2 regions of the Streptomyces sp. NPDC054872 genome follow, and region 2 is predicted to be linked to the other one. Evidence: riboswitches for the same ligand, from Rfam matches in the RefSeq annotation. Region 2 holds a riboswitch; the other holds the start of a gene.
The links. Region 2 has a riboswitch for glycine ahead of gcvT (glycine cleavage system aminomethyltransferase GcvT). Riboswitches for the same ligand answer to the same signal wherever they lie in the genome.
Positions count from the first base shown of each region.

Region 1: it holds a riboswitch for glycine, as region 2 does, so the genes downstream of both, gcvP (aminomethyl-transferring glycine dehydrogenase) here and gcvT (glycine cleavage system aminomethyltransferase GcvT) in region 2, are expected to answer to the same signal.

Region 1 covers NZ_JBSGYY010000027.1:8,877-13,285, reverse strand. Annotated here, with positions in the region: gene gcvP (aminomethyl-transferring glycine dehydrogenase) at 1-2,112, opposite strand, end outside; glycine riboswitch at 2,310-2,409, opposite strand; gene ACWGIH_RS28425 (PRC-barrel domain-containing protein) at 2,554-2,934, shown strand; gene ACWGIH_RS28420 (DNA polymerase IV) at 2,983-4,404, opposite strand.
Region 2 covers NZ_JBSGYY010000046.1:42,883-47,291, forward strand. Annotated here, with positions in the region: gene glyA (serine hydroxymethyltransferase) at 1-551, opposite strand, end outside; gene gcvH (glycine cleavage system protein GcvH) at 582-959, opposite strand; gene gcvT (glycine cleavage system aminomethyltransferase GcvT) at 1,018-2,151, opposite strand; glycine riboswitch at 2,188-2,298, opposite strand; glycine riboswitch at 2,299-2,404, opposite strand; gene ACWGIH_RS37505 (AAA family ATPase) at 2,558-3,232, shown strand; gene ACWGIH_RS37510 (enhanced serine sensitivity protein SseB) at 3,294-4,097, shown strand; gene ACWGIH_RS37515 (enhanced serine sensitivity protein SseB C-terminal domain-containing protein) at 4,223-4,409, shown strand, end outside.

The DNA.
Region 1 (4,409 bases), on a different contig from region 2:
CGAGACGTCGCCGCCGAACATGCCGGGCTGGGCGAGGCCCACCAGGGCGTTGAGGTTCGCCCCGTCGACGTAGACCTGGCCGCCCGCCTCGTGCACCTGGGCGCAGATGTCGGCGACGTGCTCCTCGAACACACCGTGCGTGGACGGGTAGGTGATCATCAGCACGGACAGCTCGTCGCGGTGCTTCTCGATCTTGGCGCGCAGGTCGTCGACGTCGATCTCGCCGTCGTCGCTGGTCTTCACGACGACGACCTTCATGCCGGCCATCACGGCGCTCGCGGCGTTGGTGCCGTGCGCGGAGGACGGGATGAGGCAGACGGTGCGCTGGTCGTCGCCGTTGGCGCGGTGGTAGCCGCGCACGGCGAGCAGTCCGGCCAGCTCGCCCTGCGAACCGGCGTTGGGCTGGAGCGAGACCTTGTCGTACCCGGTGACCTCGGCGAGCCGCTCCTCCAGCTCACGGATGAGCGTCAGATAGCCCTGCGCCTGCTGGGCGGGCGCGAAGGGGTGCAGCTGCCCGAACTCGGGCCAGGTGACCGGCTCCATCTCGGTGGTCGCGTTGAGCTTCATGGTGCAGGAGCCCAGCGGGATCATGCCGCGGTCGAGCGCGTAGTCGCGGTCGGCCAGCTTGCGCAGGTAGCGCAGCATGGCGGTCTCGGAGCGGTACTGGTGGAAGACGGGATGCGTGAGGTACTCGTCGCCGCGCAGCAGCCCCGCGGGGAGCGAGTCCGCGGTCTCCGCGTCGAGCGCCTCGACGTCGCCCTCGACCCCGAACGCACCCCAGATCGCGGTCAGTTGCTTGCGCGTGGTGGTCTCGTCGCAGGCCAGCGAGACATGGTCGGCGTCGACCTGGTGGATGTTGACGCCACCCTCACGGGCCGCGGCGACGAGCGCCTCGGCCCTGCCGGGCACCCGCACGGTCAGCGTGTCGAAGTACGCGCCGTGCACGACCTCGACCCCGCCGGCGGTGAGCCCCGCGGCGAGCACGGTCGCGTAGCGGTGGGTACGCCGCGCGATCGCCTTGAGGCCCTCGGGCCCGTGGTAGACCGCGTACATTCCGGCCATCACGGCGAGCAGCACCTGAGCGGTACAGATGTTGCTGGTGGCCTTCTCGCGGCGGATGTGCTGCTCACGGGTCTGCAGCGCGAGCCGGTAGGCCTTGTTGCCGTCCGCGTCCACGGAGACACCGACGAGCCGCCCCGGCAGGCTGCGCGCGAACTTCTCGCGCACCGCCATGTAACCGGCGTGCGGGCCGCCGAAGCCCATCGGGACGCCGAAGCGCTGCGTCGTTCCGACGGCGATGTCGGCACCGAGCTCACCGGGCGAGGTGAGCAGCGTCAGGGCAAGGAGGTCGGCGGCGACGGAGACGATGGCACCGAGCTCGTGCGCCTGCTCGATGAGCGGCTTTATGTCACGTACGGCACCGGAGGCGCCGGGGTACTGGATCAGGACGCCGACGACACCGCGCTCGGCGACCTCGGCCGGGATGCCCTCGCTCAGATCGGCGACGACGACCTCGACCCCGGTCGGCTCGGCGCGGGTCTGGATCACGGCGATGGTCTGCGGCAGCGCGTCGGCGTCCACGAGGAAGACACCGTCCTTGACCTTGCCCATGCGCCGCGAGAGCGCCATGGCCTCGGCGGCGGCGGTTCCCTCGTCGAGCAGCGACGCACCGGAGGTGGGCAGCCCCGTCAGCTCGGCGACGACGGTCTGGAAGTTGAGCAGCGCCTCCAGGCGACCCTGGGAGATCTCGGGCTGGTACGGCGTGTAAGCGGTGTACCACGCCGGGTTCTCCATCACGTTCCGCAGGATCACCGGCGGCGTGAAGGTCCCGTAGTAACCGAGTCCGATCATGGAATCGAGGACCTGGTTACGGTCGGCGAGGGAGCGCAGCTCGGCGAGCACCTCGGCCTCGGTGCGCGCCCCGGGCAGGTTCAGCGCCTCGGCGTTCTTGATCACATCCGGCACGGCGGCCGCGGTCAGCTCGTCGAGCGAGCCGTACCCGACCTGCGCGAGCATCTTGGCCCGTGCTTCCACATCGGGACCGATGTGCCGCTGCTCGAAGGGGATGCCCTGTTCGAGCTGGGAGAGCGGGATACGAGGTGTGGCGGTCATTGCGGAGGCCTCCTGGTCTGACGCGACCTGCGAGGGGCACCACGGCGCGGGTACCCGGACGGCCTCCCCCTCTGTCATCTCAACCTGAGAGTTTCACCGGTCCGTGCCCCGCGAGAGGCGTCGTACCGGCTTTCACCGTCGGTGAGGAAGGGGACCGGACGTGCCCGCCCGACGCCCGCCCTACTTTCCAGAGTGACCTCGTCCGTGCGGTACAGGGGCCTGAGAGATTCCGGGGAGGAGTTGCTCCTTCGGCGCCTCCGGTGTGTCTCGACCGGAGAGCTCTCCCGCACGGGGTCAGCAGCCAAGCGCCAGCCTACCAGCGAGGACCATGGCCGTTCCCTCGAGTGGCCGCCTGCCCCGAAGTGCTCTTTCGTAGTGATTGCGAACGAACGAGGATGAGTTACGCCCCACTTCGACATGCCTCGACCAGTTGGAGGGCCCGTGCAGACCGACATCGATCCGCGCAATTTGATCGGCCGGAAGGCGTTCGACCGGAACGGGGCCAAGATCGGCACGATCGACGAGGTCTATCTCGACGACGCCACCGGAGCCCCGGAGTGGGCGGCCATACGCACGGGCCTGTTCAGCCGGGACACCTTCGTCCCCCTGGAACCGAGCGAGCTCAGGAGCGACGGCACCCTGCACATCCCCTTCGAGCGCTCACTGATCAAGGACGCCCCCGATTTCGGTGTGGGCCGCCACCTCTCCCCCGAACAGGAACTGCAGCTCTACCACCACTACGGCCTGGACATCACGCCCCCGCCGTCCACGCCACCGCCGGACAAGGACTTCGGCAACATCGCAGGCCGGGAGAAGCCCTGACGCCCGCGCGGCAGCGCAGGTGACCCCGGTGGGCAGGCACCACCGGCGTCACGACGGCTCCACCGCCTCGGGAGTCGCCACCAGGGGCAACGGCTCCGCGGGCTCGAGCGCCGGATCATCCGTACGGAACGTCCGCACCCGGCCCGGCGCCGACGACTCGGGCGTCTCGAAGCGCACCGTGACCCGCCCCAGGCCGCTGCCCTGCACCCACCCGTGCCCGTACTCGGCATGCCGCACATCGTGGCCGGCCGCCCACCGCCGCTCGGCCGGAACGGCCGGCTCCGCCACCGTCTCGGCCACGGACTGCGCCGCGGGCTCCCCGGCCCGCTCCTCCTCCGCCTCCTGCTGCGTCTCCAGGGCCTCCGCGGCCTCGGCCCGGGCCTCGGCCTGCGCCTGGGCCTGCGCTTGCGCGAAGAGATCCTCCTGCGTGTAGTCCGCGAGCCCCGTGACGCCCACCCCGAGGAGCCGCACGCCTCCGGTGGTGTCCACGGACTCCAGGAGCCGCGCGGCGGCCTCACGCACCACCCCGGGGTCGTCCGTGGGCCCGCGCAGCGTCTCGGAGCGCGTCAGCGTCGAGAAGTCGAACCGCCGCACCTTCAGGACGATGGTCCGCCCCGAGTGCCCGGCGGCCCGCAGCCGCTCCACACACCGCTCGGCGAGCCGCGCGACCTCGCCCCTGACCCGAACCCGGTCATGAATGTCCACGTCGTACGTGTCCTCGACGCTGACCGACTTGGATTCCCGCTCCGCCACCACGGGCCGCTCGTCCCGCGCAAGGGCCATCGCGTACAGCGCGCTGCCGTGCGACTTCCCGAGGAGCCGTACGAGCTCGTCCTCGCCCGCCTCCGCGATCTCCCCCACGGTCGTGATCCCGCCCCGCCGCAGATGATCCCCGGTGGCAGGACCGACGCCGGGCAGGGTCCGCACCGGCATCGGCGCGAGCAGGTCCCGCTCGGTGCCCGGCACTATCAGCCGCAGCCCGTCGGGCTTGGCCTCCTCCGAGGCGATCTTCGCCAGCATCTTGGACGCGGCGAGCCCCACCGAACCCGCGAGCCCCGTCACCGCCTTGATGTCCGCGCGCAGCCGCTCGCCCACCTCCAGCGCGGACGCCCGGTCGTCGGCCACCCCGCCCGCCTCCAGGTCGACGAAGGCCTCATCCAGGCTGAGCGGCTCCACCAGCGGCGACAGCTCCCGCAACAGCGCCATCACCTGGTCGCTGATCTCGCGGTAGAGCCCGAAGCGCGGCACCAGATAGGCGGCATTGGGCGCCAGGCGCCGCGCCTGCCCCATCGGCATCGCCGAGTGCACGCCGAACTTCCGCGCCTCGTACGAGGCAGTGGCCACGACGCCCCGCGGTCCGAGCCCGCCCACCACCACGGCCTTCCCGCGCAGACTCGGCTTCGCGGCCTGCTCGGCGGACGCGTAGAAGGCATCCATGTCGAGATGCAGGATCGTGGGCGCGGTTCTCACACCTC
Region 2 (4,409 bases):
GCGAAGTCCAGCTGACGCGGGTAGGCGGACCAGCCCGCGATGATCACCTTCGGGTTGTTCTCCTTGGCCAGGCGCTCGACCTCGGCCATGTCGACCAGACCGGCCTCGTCCACGTGGTACGCGACCACGTTGAACTGCTTGCCGGAGAAGTTCAGGCGCATGCCGTGGGTGAGGTGGCCGCCGTGCGCCAGGTCCAGGCCGAGGATCGTGTCGCCGGGCTGGGCGATCGCGAAGAGGGCGGCCTGGTTGGCGGAGGCGCCGGAGTGCGGCTGGACGTTGGCGTACTCGGCGCCGAACAGGTCCTTGATCCGGTCGATCGCGATCTGCTCGGTGACGTCGACGTGCTCGCAGCCGCCGTAGTAACGGCGGCCGGGGTAGCCCTCGGCGTACTTGTTGGTGAGGACCGTGCCCTGGGCCTCCATGACGGCGACCGGAGCGAAGTTCTCCGAGGCGATCATTTCCAGGGTGGACTGCTGACGGTGGAGCTCGGCGTCGACGGCGGCGGCGACGTCCGGGTCCAGCTCGTGGAGAGGGGTGTTGAGAAGCGACATCAGGTGGTCCCTAAGGGTCTTCGGGGGGCTTCAGCTGCCGGAGAACTCGGTGTACTCGTCCGCGGAGAGCAGGTCCTTCGGCTCCTCCGAGATCCGTACCTTGAAGAGCCAACCACCCTCGAACGGGGCGGAGTTGACCTTCGACGGGTCGTCGACGACGTCCTGGTTCGACTCGACGACCTCGCCGGTCACCGGCGAGTACAGGTCGCTGACCGACTTGGTCGACTCGAGCTCGCCGCACGTCTCGCCCGCGGTCACCGCGGCACCGGCCTCGGGCAGGTCGGCGTAGACGACGTCACCGAGCGCGTTGGCCGCGTGCTCCGTGATGCCGACCGTCGCCACACCGTCCTCGGTGGCCGAGAGCCACTCGTGCTCCTTGCTGTAACGCAGCTGCTGGGGGTTGCTCATGACCTGAATTCTCCTGTACGCGGGGGAGTGCTGATGGACGAGGCTGTTGTGCGGGGTGTCACTTCTGGCGCTTGTAGAACGGCAGCGCCACGACCTCGTACGGCTCGTGCGTGCCCCGGATGTCCACGCCCACGCCCTCGGTGCCGGGGGCGGCGTGCGCCGCGTCGACGTACGCGATGGCGATCGGCTTGCCCAGTGTCGGGGACGGGGCACCCGAGGTGACCTCGCCGATGACCTTGCCGTCGGAGACCACCGAGAAGCCCGCGCGCGGGACCCGGCGGCCCTCGGCGACCAGACCGACCAGCTTGCGCGGGGGAGCGGCCTCGGCGCGCTCGGCGGCGGCCGCGAGCGCCGCGCGCCCCACGAAGGTGTCGGACTGCGAGGTCTTCTCGAACTTGACGACCCGGCCAAGGCCCGCGTCGAAGGGCGTCAGCTCCGCGGTCAGCTCGTGCCCGTACAGCGGCATGCCCGCCTCCAGGCGGAGCGTGTCGCGGCAGGAGAGGCCGGCCGGGACCATGCCGACGGGCGTGCCCGCCTCCATCAGCGCGCCCCACAGCTTCTCCGCGTCACCGGGGGCGACGAACAGCTCGAAGCCGTCCTCGCCGGTGTAGCCCGTGCGGGCGATGAGCGCGGGCACGCCCGCGACCGTGCCGGGCAGCCCCGCGTAGTACTTCAGGCCGTCCAGGTCGGCGTCCGTGAGGGACTTCAGGATGGCGGGGGACTCGGGGCCCTGGACGGCGAGCAGCGCGTAAGCGTCGCGGTCGTCGCGGACCTCGGCGTCGAAGCCCTCGGCGCGGGCGGTGAGCGCGTCGAGCACGACCTGTGCGTTCGAGGCGTTGGCGACCACCATGTACTCGGGGGCCTCGGTCTCGCCGAGCCGGTAGACGATCAGGTCGTCCAGGATCCCGCCGTCCTCGGCACAGATCATCGTGTAGCGGGCGCGGCCGACACCGATGGAGCCGATGTTGCCGACGAGCGCGAAGTTCAGGAGGTCCACGGCCTCGGGCCCGGAAACCGTGATCTCGCCCATGTGGGAGAGGTCGAAGAGACCGGCCTTGGTGCGCACGGCGTTGTGCTCGTCACGCTCGCTCGCGTACCGCAGCGGCATGTCCCAGCCCGCGAAGTCGGTCATGGTCGCGCCGAGCGCACGATGCACGGCATCGAGTGCGGTCAGACGGGGGGCAGTGCTCATTCGTGGAACTCCCAGGGGCATGACGGGCGAGGTCGATCCTCCCCATCTGTCATCGGAACCTGAGAGGTTCACCACGACCCGTACGTATGAGGGTCATGACTTGCACCTTGGGTGGAGCCGCACAGGCGGCCCGCTTTTCAGATGTGCCTCGCCCGCGCGGTACGGGGCCTGAGAGATTCAAGGGAGGGACTTGCTCCTTCGGCGCCCCGGTGCGTCCTACGACGGCCACCGGGAACTCTCCCGCGCGGATTCAAACGGCCTGTATGGAGTTTGCGCGCACATCATTGCACGCGCCTCCGTCACAGGGCAGTGCCAGTCCAGTAATGCTGTTGTCCCGCATTACCTTCTCTTTACACTTGCCGGGGAAGCTGCGGGAAGCAGGTACGTGACCGCTAAGGGGAGGCCGATCACGGTGCGCAGGACGAGCGTCTACGCGACCAACACGGGGGTGGCCCTGCCCAAACAGGCCGCCGCCCCCACCAGGGAGAGCTGCGGCCCCCTGCCGGCGGCCGTCGTCCGCGACCTGCGGCAGCGGACGGGCCACAGCCCGCACCGACTGACGTTCGGCGAGGGCGACCTGATCGTCGTCTCCGGTCTGCCGGGCAGCGGCAAGTCCACGCTGATGCGCAGGGCCGTCGCGGGCCCGCGCATCGACTCGCAGGACACCCGCGACCGCTGGGCCGGGCGCATGCCGAGCCTGCTGCCGTACGCGGTGTACCGCCCGCTGGTCCGCATCGCGCACTACGCGGGCCTGCGCAGAGCCCTGCGCTCCGGTGAGGGCATCGTGGTGCACGACTGCGGCACCCAGACCTGGGTGCGCCGCTGGCTGGCCCGCGAGGCGGCGCGGCGCGGCACGACCCTGCACCTGCTGCTGCTCGACGTGCCGCCGGACACCGCCATAGAGGGGCAGCTCGCGCGCGGGCGCGGCGTGTCGCGGTACGCGTTCGCGCGGCACCGCAGGACGGTAGGCCGGCTCGTCGGCGCCGCCGAGCGCGGCGACCTGCCGCGCGGCTGCGGCTCGGCGGTGCTCCTCGACCGGGCGGCGGCCGGGGTGCTGCGGGGGATCGGCTTCGGGGGCTGAGCCGCCCGCCGCGTTAGGGTCGTGCCGCAGGCAGAGCGGGACCGATCAGGGGTTAGAAGAGATGGACATTCCGGCGCAGGCGCACGCCCATCCCTACGGAGGATGGCCGGGCAACGAACTCGAAGAGGTGCTCGCGGCATCCCTGGGCACTCCCGGCGCGCCCCGGGCGTCCGCCGGGGCCCGCATCGTCGAGGTGCTCGGCCGCAGCCACGTCTGGGTCCCGCTGCCGAACGGCGGGGCACCGGACAGCGGCACCCTCGACCTGCCCACGCTGGAGATCGACGGCCAGGCCTACGTCCCCGTCTTCAGCTCCGAGCAGCAGTTCCAGCAGGCCACCGGCGGGCGCATGGGCTGCACGGTGGCGCCCGCCGTGGAGTTCGCGCGCGGCCTGCCCCCGCAGCTCGGTATCGCGGTCAACCCGGACGGCACGGTCGGTGTGCCACTGCCGCCGCCCGCCGTCGCCGAGCTCTGCCGCGCCGGGCGCACTCCGCTGGACGGGCCCGCGACCGGCGGCCGCGTACGCCTCTTCGAACCGGACTGGCAGGAGGACCCGGTGGACTTCCTGTCCGCCACCGCGCGCGAGTTCGAGGCCACCGGGATCGTCCTGAGCGCCCGCCGCTGCCTGGCGAGCGTCGAGGGCGGTGACCCCTCGCTGTTCGTCGGCGTCGAACTGACCTCCTGGGAGGGCAACGCGCGCGAGCTCCCGATGGAGGCCGTGGGCCGTGCCCTGGGGCAGGCCCCGGTGGCCTGGCCGGTGAACCTGGTGCTGCTCGACGTGGCCCAGGACCCGGTCGCCGACTGGATGCGCGAGCGGGTCCGTCCCTTCTTCGGCCGGACTCCGGGACACGAGCACGGACATGTGTAAGGACATGTGCAGGTACGTGTGTGAGGGTGCCGTACGTCAAGTCGGTGTCAGGATCGCCGCTTAAGCTGGTTTCATGACCCGGAGTTCCACCGGGTCAGCGGGTCATCGCGAAGGGGCGGTTAAGGGTGAGTGCGTCGGGCACGGCTGCGGCCGGGCAGGTCGAGCACATGCTGCGCCAGGTGACGCCGGGGCGTTACGACGCCTACGAGGCGCTCCTGCGGGCGCTCGCCGCCGACCAGGTGTGGATGCTGCTCTGGCACGGCCAGGCCGGATCCCCCGACGCGCAGTACGGGAACATGGAGGTCGAGGGCC